2 regions of the Geobacillus sp. FSL K6-0789 genome follow, and region 1 is predicted to be linked to the other one. Evidence: riboswitches for the same ligand, from Rfam matches in the RefSeq annotation. Region 1 holds a riboswitch; the other holds the start of a gene.
The links. A riboswitch is a leader RNA that binds a small molecule or an ion and turns the genes downstream of it on or off. The one in region 1 is predicted to bind S-adenosylmethionine.
Positions count from the first base shown of each region.

Region 2: linked by a shared signal. The riboswitch ahead of NSQ51_RS02450 (phosphoadenylyl-sulfate reductase) and the one ahead of NSQ51_RS14330 (methionine ABC transporter ATP-binding protein) in region 1 are both predicted to bind S-adenosylmethionine.

Region 1 is NZ_CP151966.1:2,682,884-2,690,142, reverse strand. Features, by position in the region: partial or broken gene NSQ51_RS14365 (3-hydroxyacyl-CoA dehydrogenase NAD-binding domain-containing protein) at 177-737, shown strand; gene NSQ51_RS14360 (arsenate reductase family protein) at 1,388-1,765, shown strand; gene gcvH (glycine cleavage system protein GcvH) at 1,859-2,242, shown strand; gene NSQ51_RS14350 (DUF2553 family protein) at 2,316-2,456, shown strand; gene NSQ51_RS14345 (toprim domain-containing protein) at 2,628-2,987, shown strand; gene NSQ51_RS14340 (thioredoxin family protein) at 2,984-3,298, shown strand; gene NSQ51_RS14335 (hypothetical protein) at 3,452-3,796, shown strand; SAM riboswitch class I at 3,870-3,979, shown strand; gene NSQ51_RS14330 (methionine ABC transporter ATP-binding protein) at 4,068-5,096, shown strand; gene NSQ51_RS14325 (methionine ABC transporter permease) at 5,086-5,754, shown strand; gene NSQ51_RS14320 (MetQ/NlpA family ABC transporter substrate-binding protein) at 5,770-6,621, shown strand; gene NSQ51_RS14315 (hypothetical protein) at 6,727-6,918, opposite strand; partial or broken gene NSQ51_RS14310 (carboxymuconolactone decarboxylase family protein) at 6,984-7,259, shown strand, end outside.
Region 2 is NZ_CP151966.1:481,897-489,155, forward strand. Features, by position in the region: gene NSQ51_RS02415 (arginase family protein) at 1-252, shown strand, start outside; gene NSQ51_RS02420 (acylphosphatase) at 336-620, opposite strand; gene NSQ51_RS02425 (sirohydrochlorin chelatase) at 691-1,437, opposite strand; gene cobA (uroporphyrinogen-III C-methyltransferase) at 1,448-2,224, opposite strand; gene cysC (adenylyl-sulfate kinase) at 2,377-2,988, opposite strand; gene sat (sulfate adenylyltransferase) at 3,001-4,161, opposite strand; gene NSQ51_RS02445 (inorganic phosphate transporter) at 4,193-5,266, opposite strand; gene NSQ51_RS02450 (phosphoadenylyl-sulfate reductase) at 5,282-5,989, opposite strand; SAM riboswitch class I at 6,112-6,218, opposite strand; gene NSQ51_RS02455 (DUF1128 domain-containing protein) at 6,346-6,570, opposite strand; gene NSQ51_RS02460 (low molecular weight protein-tyrosine-phosphatase) at 6,774-7,259, shown strand, end outside.

The sequences.
Region 1 (7,259 bases):
CACCTCCTGGTTGTTAGTATGGATTGAAAGAACGGCGGCGATGTGAAAAAAATGTGCGCAAATATATCGCGAAAATTAACAACATACTATATATTGAATATAGATAACGTTTTCACGACTATTTTTTCACCAAAAAATGAATGATGATTCATTCAATGGTGTGAGGGGGAACCGAAATGGGAAAACGCATTCGGCGCGCTGCGGTGCTTGGGTTCGGCGTCATGGGTTCGGGCATTGCCGCCCATTTGGCGAACGTCGGTATTCCGACGCTGCTGTTGGATATCATGCCGCGGGAATTGACGAAAGAGGAAGAAGCAAAAGGTTGGACGCTCGAGCATAAACAAGTGCGCAACCGCCTCGCCAATCAGGCGCTGGAGCGGATGAAAAAGCAAAAGCCGGCGCCGCTGATGGCTCAAGACAATCTGGCGCTCATTGAAACCGGCAACTTTGAAGACGATTTCCATCGGCTGGCGGATGTTGATTGGATCATTGAAGTCGTCGTCGAAAACTTGGATGTCAAACGAAGCGTTTTCGCCCGTGTTGACGAGGTGCGGACGCCGGGGACGATCGTCAGCTCGAACACATCCGGCATCTCGATCGCTGCGATGGCGGAGGGGCGTTCGGATGATTTCAAAAAACACTTTTTAGGCACGCATTTCTTCAATCCGCCGCGCTATTTGAAGCTGCTTGAAATCATCCCGACGGAGCATACCGATCCGGATGTGGTCGCCTATGTCAACTACCCCCACTTAGCTAACGCTTGAAGTGGGGGCTTGCAACTCCCCAGAAGTACAAGCGGACTTCGTCCTCCTTCCTTGACTTGGGGTTGCATCAGGGCAGGTTGACAACTACCCAACGACGCAGGTCATGCCTGCATCGTTACCGATTCTCTCGGTCTGTCTGTTGGCAGTACTTGGATTCCACACACAACAGACGGACCTACGCTCGATGTTTTACGGTTACAACGTTTCCTGTAACCAACTCCATACATCGAGTAGCCGTTATTGGAGTGCCTTTATTAAACGGTTTTCTCCACGCCTTTATTATATCATACACAAAAGAAAAGGGGAACGCGCATTCCTCTCCCACTTACTCCCTTTGGTCGTTGAAGTGGGAGTCTCCTGCGCGAAATAGGATGAAATTGAGGGGCATGCGAAAGAAACGCTTGTCGCCGTCGAACAAGGCGACACGCTGCGGATGATGCTCGCCGCTCTCCGCCGGTTTACGCGCCATACGCCGATCAATGTGATCGCGAAAAAACGCGAGGCGGCTGCCGCCCTCATTGAAGCGGAACGGTATATTGTGTGATAATGGGAAGTGCCAGGCGTTTGCCTGGTGCTTCTTTTTCCATGAATTCCAAGCCGTCGAATGAAAGGGAGGAATGCGGATGGCGCTGACGCTCTACTGGTATCCAAAATGCGGAACGTGCCGGAAGGCGAAGCGTTGGCTCGATGAACACGGCATTGAGGTGCAAACGGTGCATTTGGTCGACGAGCCGCTGACGAAAGAACAGCTCGCCGACTTGCATCGAAAAAGCGGGCTGCCGCTCAAAAAATTTTTCAATACAAGCGGCATGAAATACCGCGAACTCGGATTGAAAGACAAGCTCGATGGCGCCTCGGAAGACGAGATGCTCACGTGGCTCGCCTCGGACGGCATGCTCGTCAAGCGGCCGATTTTAACGGACGGCGAGCGGGTCGTGGTCGGATTCCGCGAACAAGACTACGAATCGTGTTTTGCCGGGCGCGTTTCGACGGAAACATAAAAAATTTGGCCGAAATGAAATGAATTCAGTGAGTTTTGGCGAAAAATCGGTTATGATGAAAAAGAACACAACTTGCCGCACTGGAGGGATTTAATGAACACGCCGAAAGAACTCCGTTATTCGAAAGAGCATGAGTGGGTGCGCGTCGAAGGGGATAAAGTGCGCATCGGCATCACCGATTTCGCCCAATCGGAGCTGGGCGACATCGTGTTTGTCGAGCTGCCGGAAGTCGGCGCGGAACTGACAGCGAACGAGCCGTTCGGCAGCGTTGAGTCGGTGAAAACCGTCTCGGAATTGTATGCGCCGATCAGCGGCACGGTCGTCGAAGTGAACGAAGCGTTGAACGACAATCCGGAATATGTGAACGAATCACCGTATGAAAAAGCATGGATGATCGTTATTGAGCCGAAAGACTTAAGTGAAGTGGACAACTTGTTGACGGCCGAACAATACGAAGCGATGATCAACGAAGGATAAACGTTCCTGCAAAGTTCGCTTCGAACCGGGCCCCCTATACATACCGGAATGTGATGAAAAAGGGGTGCTCGTGATGGTGTTGCAAACGAAGCAACTGGATGTCACGGACCGGGTCACCGGCAAATGGAACGGCCGCACGATCGAACTGTACGAGGGAGGCGAGCTCATCGGCCGCCTTCCGCTTCCTGCGGCTGTAGCGTGGAAAAACGGATAAAGCGAACAAATGGGAAAATTTGAAAATGGGTCACCGCTACCGTTGAACCGGATCAAAAATATGTCGACTGCGACGGGGAGGCGGGCTGGTGTTAGGAGGCAACGGCGGATGGCCGTTGCTTTTCTGTTGCCATACAATATTGTATCCTCATTCACGTTAGGTGGGTCGGACATGCGACAGGTGGAAAAAGTGATTATTGTGGAAGGGCGGTCAGATAAGGAAAAAGTGGCGGCCGTGCTGAACGAGCCGGTTGTCATCATTTGCACGAACGGCACGATCAGCGATGCGCGCCTTGAGGAGCTGGCCGATGAACTCGAAGGGCGGGATGTGTACGTGCTCGCCGATGCCGACGAGGCGGGGGAAAAATTGCGCCGGCAGTTCCGCCGGGTGTTTCCGGAAGCAGGGCATATTTACATTGACCGGGCGTATCGCGAAGTGGCCGCCGCCCCGATCTGGCATTTGGCGCATGTGCTGCTGCGCGCCCATTTTGACGTCCGTATCGAATCGTTCATGAGAGGAAGAGGCGAGTGAACACAATCGGTCGAAACGATATTAAGCGAATGGTGGAAGGGGAGCCGCTTCTCGCTCTTTCGTTGTATACCCCACTGTGCGGCACGTGCCAGTTGGCGAGGCGCATGCTTGTTGTCCTAGAACAATTGTTTCCGGACATACCGTTTTGCGAAACGGACATCAACTACATCCCCGAGCAGGCGGCGGCGTGGAAAATTGAAAGCGTTCCGTGCTTGCTTCTTTTCGCCGGCGGAGAGATCATCGGCAAATGGTATGCGTTCCATTCGGTCCCTTATTTGTACGAAGCAATCCGCGCCCGTTTGCCGCGTTGACGATCCGCCATTTTTTGACGCCGTTTGACACATTTCATGGGAAATGACAAAAACGGCGTTGGTTCGCCACGGCGGCTGTCGAGATTTTTGTAAAGGATTCTCCCCCTTCGGCATGGAAATAAAAGGACAAAGGAGATGGGGGGAGGATGCTCAATGGAAATGTGCGAGTTGGTAGGACAGTTTATGGAACGGATGCAAACGTTGCGCCATTTGTTGCCGATTTTGCCGGATGAGCAGCTGTATGTTCGCTTTGAAAGCGAGGAAGAGACCGCCATGGTGGCGCTCGGCAAGGAGCTTACTGCCGGAAGGGAACCTGATGAACGGAACGTCTTGACGGTGCACGGCTCCAAAAAAGCACTTTGCTCGCTTTTAGACGGCGAGCTGAAGCTGCAGCAGCTCGTCCGGCTGCGCGAAGTGCATGTATCGGGAAGCTTTCGTCATCTGTTGCTGCTTGAGTCGCTCCTCCATTTGGCTAAGCCATATCGGCATGTTGGGTGAAATTTTTATTGACAATGTTCGACACAAGGTGATACAATCACAGTTGTAGTCAATCGAATAGGCGATTGTTGCGCTCTTATCAAGAGAGGTGGAGGGATGTGCCCAATGAAGCCCGGCAACCGTCAGCGCGTGCGCTGAAAAGGTGCCAATTCACACAAAGCGGCCTGCTTTGAGAGATAAGAGACGGAATGGTGCACAATACCTTTCTGTTCTCTGCGGGCAGAAAGGTTTTCTTTTTGCGCTCCGCCGCCTTGGGGAGGAAGGTGAAACGATGATTACACTCGAACATGTGACAAAGATCTATCAAGCGGCTAACGGCTCGGTCACGGCCGTCGACAATGTGTCGCTTGAGATTCGCGAAGGGGAAATTTTCGGCATTATCGGCTACAGCGGCGCGGGGAAAAGTACGCTCATCCGCTTGCTCAATGGGCTCGAGAAGCCGACGGGTGGCCGGGTGGTCGTCGCCGGCCGCGACATGGGGCGCATCAAAGGGCGGGAGCTGCGCAAGGCGCGTCAAGAGATCGGGATGATTTTCCAACATTTCAACTTGCTTTGGTCGCGCACAGTGCGGGAAAACATTGCGTTTCCGCTCGAGATTGCGGGTGTTCCGAAAGCGGAGCGGCAAAAACGGGTCGATGAATTGATCGAGCTCGTCGGGCTCACGGGGCGGGAAGAGGCGTATCCGTCGCAGTTGAGCGGCGGGCAAAAGCAGCGTGTCGGCATTGCCCGGGCGCTCGCCAACAACCCGAAAGTGCTGCTTTGCGACGAGGCGACATCGGCGTTGGACCCGCAGACGACCGATGCGATTTTGGACTTGCTCGTTGACATCAACAAGCGGCTCGGGCTGACGATCGTGCTGATCACCCATGAAATGCACGTCATCCGCAAAATTTGCGACCGCGTCGCCGTGATGGAAAACGGCAAAATCGTTGAGCAAGGCGACGTGTTGCACGTGTTCCGCAACCCGCAGCAGCCGATCACGAAGCGGTTCGTCAAGCAGCTCGTCGAGCCGGAAGAGACGGAAGAGGCGATTTCCCATTTGTTTGGCCAATACCCGAGCGGGCTGATCGCGCAGCTGACGTTTGTCGGCGCGGCGGCCGGCCAGCCGCTCATCAGCCAGGTCGTGCGGCAATTTGCCGTCGATATGAATATTTTGCAAGGGAAAATTTCGCAAACCCATCAAGGCGCTTATGGGGTGCTGTTTGTGCACATCAATGGGGCGGCGGATGAAATTGACCGGGCGCTTGGCTACATTCAAAGCCAGCAGGTGGCGGTGGAGGTGATTCACGATGCTCGCTAACCTCCTGCCGAACGTCCAATGGGAGACGATGTGGGCGGCGACGGTCGAGACGCTGTATATGACGGGAGTGGCGGTGGCGGCCACTTTCGTTCTCGGAATCGTTCTTGGCTTGCTTCTATTTTTGACAGCGAAGGGCAACCTATGGGAAAACCGGTTTGTCAATACCGTGATTGCGGCGTTTGTGAACATTTTCCGCTCCATTCCGTTTATTATTTTGATCATTTTGCTCATTCCGTTTACCACCTGGCTCGTCGGGACGATGCTTGGCGCCAATGCGGCGCTGCCGGCTTTGATCATTGGGGCCGCACCGTTTTACGCCCGCATGGTGGAGATTGCCCTTCGCGAAATTGATAAAGGCGTCATCGAAGCAGCCCAAGCGATGGGCGCCTCAACGTGGACGATCATTTGGAAAGTGTTGCTGCCGGAGTCATTGCCGGCGCTTGTCTCCGGCATTACGGTGACGGCGGTGTCGCTCGTCAGCTATACAGCGATGGCTGGAGCCATCGGCGCCGGCGGGCTTGGGAACTTGGCGTATTTGGAAGGGTTCCAGCGCAACCATAACGATGTGACATTTGTCGCAACCGTATTGGTGTTGGTCATTGTATTTATCATTCAGCTGATCGGTGACTTTGTCACTTCGAAAATCGATAAACGATAAAGGGGGAAACAACTGATGAAGAAATGGTTGGGTGTGTTGCTCGCCGCCATTCTCGTGCTCGCTTTGGCGGCATGCGGCGGCAACAATAACGACAGCGCGGAAGGCGGCAAAGACGGCAAATTGGTGAAGTTGAAAGTCGGTGCGTCGAACGTGCCGCATGCGGAAATTTTGGAAAAAGCGAAACCGATTTTGAAAGAAAAAGGCATCGACTTGGAGATCATTACGTTCCAAGATTACATCTTGCCGAACAAAGCGCTGGCTGAGAAGCAAATCGACGCCAACTATTTCCAACACATTCCGTATTTGGAATCGCAAAAGAAAGAGTACGGCTATGATTTCGTCAACGCCGGCAGCATTCATATCGAGCCGATCGGCTTATACTCGAAAAAATACAAAAGCATTGAAGAACTGCCGGACGGCGCGACGATCATCATGAGCAACTCGGTCGCCGACCATGGCCGCATTTTGTCGATGCTGCAAGAAAAGGGGCTCATTAAGCTGAAACCGGGCATCGATAAAACGAAAGCGACGGTCAACGACATCGTCGAAAACCCGAAACATTTGAAATTTAAAGCGGACGTCGATGCTGGACTTCTGCCGCAAATTTACAAAAACGGCGAAGGCGATGCGGTTTTGATCAACGCCAACTATGCGCTTGACGCCGGTTTGGACCCGGCGAAAGACCCGATCGCCGTGGAGTCGCCGAAAAACAATCCGTATGTGAACATTGTGGCGGTGCGCAAAGGCGATGAAAACCGGAAAGAAATCAAAACGCTTGTCGAAGTGCTGCAATCGAAAGAAATCCAAGATTTCATCAAAGAAAAATACCACGGCGCCGTCATTCCAGCGGCGACAAACAATCAATAACGGAAGCGAATCGCTTCCGTTATTTTTTGCACAAAAAAGAGCCGCCCGAAAGTTCAAAACCGTTTTGGATGGAGAGACGCCGCGGCCGGTCTGTTTTCCCGCGCTTCATCGGTTGTTCAAACGCGCCAGTACGGCGGCGAGCATGACGATGATGACGCAGTTTTGCAGGGCGACCACTGTCGTTAAACTGAAGATGACGTCCCCGTGTTCACCGAGAATGCTGCCGATGATGATCCATGCCAAAAACGAAGCGAAAGCGGCGGTTAAGGCAAAGACAACCCAACGAATCAATGGCATTGCCCCCTTTCCTATGATGATGGGAGTGGAACAGAACCATTCGTTTTCATCATGACATTCCGTCGATGTTGGCGAAACGGTGGTGTTTCCACACCCTTTCAATACCATTCGTTTATGCATCGGTCGAATCCTCCCTTCACCGCTACAAAGAAGGGATAGAGGCGTTCACCCAAAAAACTTTCGAACGTAGCCGAGCGGTTTAACGCGTTTACGGAAGCGTGCTTTGCCGAGGGAGCGCTGTCGAAAAAAGAAAAACAATTGATCGCCCTTGGCATCAGCCTGGCGACGCAAGATGAGTATTGCACGATTTACCATGCGAAAGGCTGCCTTGATGAAGGAGC
Region 2 (7,259 bases), 950 kb from region 1:
TCCGTGACGAACTGGGATCAGGGGATGATGCCGCTTTCCCGGCTGCTCGCTTGTTTGCGCCTTCTGCTATTCTATAAAAAAGTGCTCGGCGTGGACATATGCGGGGAGTACCCGCAAGCGGCTGTCGATGTATTCCATCCGTTTTGCCGTGAAGCGCAGCAAAAAAATGAGCGTGCGAATACGGCCATTTTGGAGACGTGTTTTCAATATGCGGCGCCGCATTGCGGCCGGCTTAAGCAGGACGGATGGTGATCCCGCTTTTTCATTGGTGGAAAGAGCGCTTGACGGCAGACGGACAACGTCTGCGCTGGGAATAGATCCAAGCGGTGCAACAGTCAAATGCCGCTTCCGTACACAATGCGGAACTTAGTTTCGTCAGGGCGGACGGGGCGCGGCTCAACGTGCATGCGGGAAACTTTGGCAAACATCGTGCCGGCTTCAATCGTATCCAAAAACAGTTGGAGCGCGCTTTCATGCCCTTGGACTTCCATCTCCACCGTCCCGTCATCGTTGTTTTTCACCCAGCCGGTCAGCTGGCGTTTGAGCGCTTCGTGTTGGACGAAATAGCGAAACCCGACGCCTTGCACGCGCCCTTCGACCATGACATGAACCCGTTTCATCATGATTGAAGCCCTCCTTCGCTGCGGTCGCTTCGCTTCCATCATACCATGAAAAAAGGAGCTTGTCTGCTCAAGCTCCTTTTTTCGCTGCCGACAGCGCCTGCACCTGTTGTTGAATGAGCGTTACAAGCCGCGGATGATACCCTAAGTATGAGCATAAATGCCACTGTTGATCGGAAACAGGCATCGCTTGCAGCTTCCGTTCGACTGTTTTCATTAAAACGCCGGTAAACAGCAAATACGGCACGATAAAGACGCGCCGGTATATGGATGCCTGCGCCCGCTTGAACCCTTCGTCAAGCGTCGGGCGGATGGCGGCGAGAAAACAAACGTCAACGTGCGGCACGCTCGTTTTTTCTTGCAAGCGCCGGGCGATAGCGGCGATGTCGCGCTTCGTATCCGGGTCGCTGCTGCCGCGGCCAATCAGCAGAACCATTGATTCATGGTCAAGCGGCGCCGGCTGCTCGCCGATGCGGTCGATGATGATGTCAATCATTGCATCGTGGACGCCAAACGGCGCTCCGCAGACGATCTCCAAAGACGGATGGCGCTGTTTCGCTGCTTTAAGCGCAGCCGGAATGTCCTGTTTGGCATGTCCGGCGGATAGAAGCAGCAACGGGATGACGATCACACGGGTTGCCCCTTGGGCGGCGCAACGGTCAACGCCGGTCGCAATATCCGGCTCAGCCAGCTCAACGAAGCACAGTTCTTGAATCGGGATGTCGATGGCCGCCTTGCATTGTTCAACGAAGCGGGCTGCTTCTCGGCGCGCAGCCGGAACCCGGCTGCCGTGGCTGACGTACAAAATGGCTTCCATCGCCATTGCCTCACGAGGTGGCGCCAGCGGCTGCCGATGATGACAACAACCGCTCAAACCATTGAATGTTGGCGCGCAGCCGGACGACATCCCCGATGATGACCATGCTTGGATTTTCGATGCGTTCTTTGGCGGCAATAGCGGCGATTGTCGACAGCGTGCCGGTGACCGTGCGCTGGATGGGGGTCGTTCCCCACTGAATGATCGCCGTCGGCGTATCCGGCGCCTTGCCGTATTTAATCAGCTGACCGCAAATGTATGGCAAATTGTGGACGCCCATGTAAATGGCGATCGTATCAATGCCTTTGGTGAGGCTTTCCCACTTAATGTCTTCGCGGGTTCCGTCGCGGCGATGCCCCGTGACAAAGGCGACGCTGGAGCTGAACTCGCGATGGGTGACAGGAATACCGGCGTAAGCGGCCGCCGCGATGGCCGATGTGACGCCAGGGACGATCTCAAACTCGATCCCGTGCTGAACGAGCGCTTCCGCCTCTTCACCGCCGCGCCCGAACACAAACGGATCGCCGCCTTTTAAACGGACAACTGTTTTTCCTTTTTTTGCATGCAGAACGAGTGAACGGTTGATCGTTTCCTGCTGCATAGCATGGTAGCCGGGCAGCTTGCCGCAAAAAATGAGTTCAGCGTCTGGCTTGGCATATGCCAGCAAGTCCTCATTAATGAGGCGGTCGTACAAAATGACGTCGGCTTGTTGAATGCATTTCAACCCTTTGACGGTAATGAGTTCCGGATCGCCGGGGCCGGCCCCGACCAAATATACTTTCCCCATCGTTGTTTCAGCCCTTTCTGTCGTGATCCCGTCAGCTGCCGGCAGCAGCGCAAACGTTCCGTTGATGTTCATTGTAAACGCCTGGCCGTGGCATGAAAACGACTTTGTAAAATCGTCTCCCACTCTTTTTTCGAGTGGGAAACACGGTATCGTTAATGGGTTTCCAATGCGGGGATGAATCCGCGCTCCCGCAAATACGCGAGCACTTGCTCGACACATTCGTCCACCGAATAACGATGCGTTTCGATGGTCAGCTCCGGCGCTTCCGGCGCTTCATACGGCGAATCGATGCCGGTGAATTCGCGGATTTCCCCGCGGCGCGCTTTTTGATACAGCCCCTTTGGATCGCGCTTCTCGCACTCCTCAATCGGGCAGTTGACATATATCTCAATGAATTCGTCTTCCTCGACTAAGCGGCGAACGAGCGCCCGGTCTTCGGCAAACGGCGAAATGAATGCCGTTAACACGAACTGGCCGCTGTCGACAAACAGTTTGGCGACTTCGCCGATGCGGCGGATGTTTTCTGTCCGATCGGCGGCGGAAAAGCCGAGGTCTTTATTGAGCCCGTGGCGGATATTGTCACCATCGAGAACGTAATTTTGAATGCCAAGCTCAAACAGCCGTCTGGAGACGGCGTTCGCCACCGTCGATTTGCCGGATCCGGACAGGCCGGTGAACCAAAGGACGGCGCTATGATGGCCGTTGCGTTGGCGGCGATCTTCTTTTGTCACCGATGTATGATGCCAAACGATATTCGTGCTCATCTCGCTCCTCCTTTAGCGTGTCGACGGGGTGACCGTTTCGCGTTCTTGCAGCCCTTTGATCAAAACGGCGGCCACTTCCGGACGGCTGAATGTGCTCGGCGGCACTTGGCCGTTACGCAACATTTCACGGACTTTCGTGCCAGAAAGGACAACGTGATATTGCGCGTCGTGCGGGCATGTTTTCGTCGATGCCATGCCTTCGCATTTCGTGCAATAAAAGCTGTGTTCGAAAAAGAGCGGTGTAATGCCAAGCTCTTCGGCTGTAAAGTTCGAGAAGATTTTTTGCGCATCATACGTGCCGTAATAGTTGCCGACGCCCGCATGGTCGCGGCCGACGATGAAGTGCGTGCAGCCGAAGTTTTTCCGCACCATGGCATGGAAAATCGCTTCGCGCGGACCGGCATAGCGCATCGCAGCTTGGAAGACGCCCAAGAAAACGCGGTCTTTCGGATAATAGTTTTCCAGCAGCACTTGATAGCTTTCCATCCGGATGTCGGCCGGAATATCGTCCGCTTTCGTTTCGCCGACGAGCGGGTTTAAAAACAAGCCGTCCACGATTTCAAGCGCGCATTTTTGAATGTATTCATGGGCGCGGTGAACCGGGTTGCGTGTTTGGAAGCCGACGACGGTATTCCAGCCGAGTTCGGCAAATCGTTTCCGCGTTTCGGCCGGATCGAAATAAAACGGAGCAAACTGGCCTTTGTCGGTCCGTTTGACGAGCGTAACCGCTCCGCCGACGTACACATCTGGTTTTTCAAACAGCTTGCGCACGCCCGGGTGAGCGAGTTCATCGGTTTTATAGACGAGCTTGGCTTCTTTCGTTTTATCCGGGCGGTAAATATCGGTGATTTCAATGACGCCGTAGACGTCGCCGCCATAAACGAGTTTCGCTTTGTCGCCGACAGTGAGTTCACTCGCTTTTTCTTCCGTCACCGCCAGCGTGATTGGAATGCTCCAGACAGTGCCATCAGCGAGGCGCATCGTTTCTACGACCGCATCGTAATCGGCTTTCGTTAAAAACCCGGTGAGCGGGCTGTAGGCGCCTGTGCCGATCAGCTCAAGGTCGCTTAGTTCGGCTTTGGACAGCTCGATCGTTTTCGTTGCTTCATCGATTGGGTAATCCGGATTCCAACGGTTGATCAATGTGCCGCCATGCGGAATGCTCAAACTCATGTTCATAACCTCCTAGATTGATAGATGTTCATTAAATGCCGCCGCCATGTTCATGAAGCGAACGCTCTTCTTCGGCGACTGTTTTTTTTAAGCTGATGACGCCAAGCGTCGCCAGGCAGACGCTGAAGATGGCAATCACCGTGTAAACATCGCTGTCAAGCAACAGTTTCACAAGGCTGTACGAAATGACAAGGGAAAATATTGGCGAAACAAACCACACTTTCAACAGTTGCACGACAATCCGCTTTTGCCAAATCGACATCCCGCTTTTCGCCGTGCCGATGCCGATGATCGCCGATGTCGTAATCTGCGTAAGCGGAACAGGCAAACCAAACAGCGACGAAATGATGACGAGCACGGCTCCCGTGCCGGAAATGGCGATTCCTTCAAACGGGGAGAAGTTTGTAATTTTCTTTCCGTTTGTTTCTAACACGCGATGCCCAAGCAACAGGGCGCCGGCAGCGACAAACAAGCCGCCGAAGATAGTTGCCGGCCCGACCGCCATCAGCCCGGCGCCGACGAGCGGCCCGACGGCATTGGCCACATTGTTCATGCCGGCGGAAAACGCCTCGAGAAAGCCCGTGACAACGAGCAAGGCCATGAATGTTTTTTGCCAGCGCCCTTGTTCAAGCTGCGGATATTTTCGCTTGAGCGTCAAAAACCATTTGCCGACAGCCAGCGTAAACGAAAAGGCGACGATCGGGATCACGATCCATACCGACACGATAAACAGCAGCTTATGAAAGTACAACGCCTGATAGGCGATGCCAACACCGACGACTGATCCAACGGTGATCTCGCTCGTCGAGAGCGGAATGCCCATGATGTTCGCCGCAAAAAGTGAAATGGCCGCCGCCGTTAAAATGATGACGACGATTTTGACGGTGAGGATCGAAGACGGAATAATGCCCGACCCGATCGTTTTCACTACTTCTCCGCCGCCAAGGCTGCCGAGAAACACGCCGATGCCGCAAAGAAGGAGGGCCATCGACTTTTTCGGAATGGCGCCCGACCCGTACGCGACGCCCATCGAGGCGGCCGCGCCGCTCGCCCCGATGTTCATGGCGAAGAAAAAGGACACAATAAAGGCAATGGCAAGGAGCATATAGTTGTTCTCCCCTTATGTGAGATGGAGCCCGCACTCCGTTTTCCCCTGGCCGGCCCAGCGCCCGGAGCGCAAATCGTTCGGATCCGATGCCGGCGCTGTGCAAGGGGCGCAGCCGATGCTCGGGTAGCCCCGGTCATGGAGCACGTTGTACGGAAGACCTTGTTTATATACGTAATTCCAAACGTCTTTCCACGTCCAATGAATGAGCGGGCACACTTTAATGGAGCGGAATTTGTCGTCTTTATTGATGTACTCGACATGGCGCCGCGTCGGCGACTGTTCGCGGCGCAAGCCGGAAATCCAGGCGGTGACGCCGGTCAAGACTTCCCGCAGCGGAATGACTTTGCGCAACTCACAGCATTTGTTCGGATCGCGTTTCCATAGTTCATCGCCGAACTGTGCAGCCTGCTCCTCCAGCGTCAAGTGCGGCTGTTTCATCACGATGCGGAGCGACGGGTATTTTTCCTGTACGTTCGCGATCGTGTCGTACGTCTCTTGGAAATGCATCCCTGTATCCAAAAAGACGATTTCCGCATCCGGCTTGACTTGGAAAATCAAATCAATGAGCACAATCCCTTCAATGCCGAAACTGCACGCATAGACAATGTCATCGCCGTATTCGCGGTACGCCCAAGCAAGGACAGCCAACGCCCCTTTCGTTTCATCATCGGACGGAAAAGACGGTTTTTCGGCCGTTTCCCATTGGTCATATGTGAGCATCGTTTCCCCCTCCTTAAAAAACAAAGAAAATCAACATAATTAGTCGGATATTCATCCGGCAACGGGCAGCCTGGCGATAAAAACGCCCCTTCCATTTCGGAAAGAGCGGAAGAACGAGGGACGCCTTATCTTCCAAAATGGATCCCATTTTGCTGGAATTAGCACCTTGCCAAACGCGGCAGGTTGCCGGAGTTCATCGGGCCAGTCCCTCCCCCGCTCTTGATAAGCGTATGTAATTTATATTGATTAAATTTTAACACAATTGGCGCTAATGTCAATCCTAGTTTTTCGATAGGAATTTTTTTATATACATAGGCAGCTTCGCGATGCTTCCATCCGGTGACGGAAGGAGAGGATTACCGCTTGCGCAGGCTTCCGAGCTCCTCAACAATGGCCTGTATTTCGCTTGAACTGAACGTTTCACGCTTCATGACCATGTCGTAAATGTCTTTCAGTTCGTCATACCATGCCTCGGAAAAATGGGCCGGCTTAATCGCATCAAAATTGAGCACTTTTAATTTTTTCTTCAGTTGTTCAACGATATATTCGACGTTTTCTGCGGACGGTTTCGATAAATCCATGGTTTCGCTCCTTTCGTGGCAGGTTATCATGTATTGTACCACACCGGCGGTGAAAAAGGGGAGAGGCAATATAGTCCGCGCCAGCGTTAGGTGGTAAAATATAGGTGCATGTGCACGAGCTGCTAGAAAGCAGCTATCAAGCGCTTGGATGAAAAGGGAAAACTAATGCCAAGAAAACGGGATGGAAAGGAGTGGCTGCTTCGATGGTCAAAGTGTTGTTTGTTTGCCTCGGCAACATTTGCCGTTCGCCGATGGCGGAAGCGGTATTCCGTCATTTGGTGAACGAACGGGGGCTTGACGGACAGATTGTCGTTGATTCAGCGGGAACGGGCAGCTGGCATGTCGGGGAGCCGCCGCATGAGGGGACAAGGCGGATTTTGAGTGAAAACGACATTGACTATTCCGGCATCCGCGCCCGGCAAGTCGGGCGCCGCGACTTGGAGGAATTTGATTACATCATCGCCATGGACGCCGCCAATTTGAGCGATTTGCGCCGGCTCGCCGGGCCGAATTCGCCGGCGGTGATCGCCCGGCTGCTTGATTTTGTCCCGGATCGGGAAAAAGACGATGTGCCGGATCCGTATTATACCGGGAATTTTGCCGAAGTGTACCGCTTGATTCGCTCCGGCTGCGAGCATTTGCTTGACGCGATCGTCCGCGATCATCGGCTGGCCCCTAGGGAAAGAAAA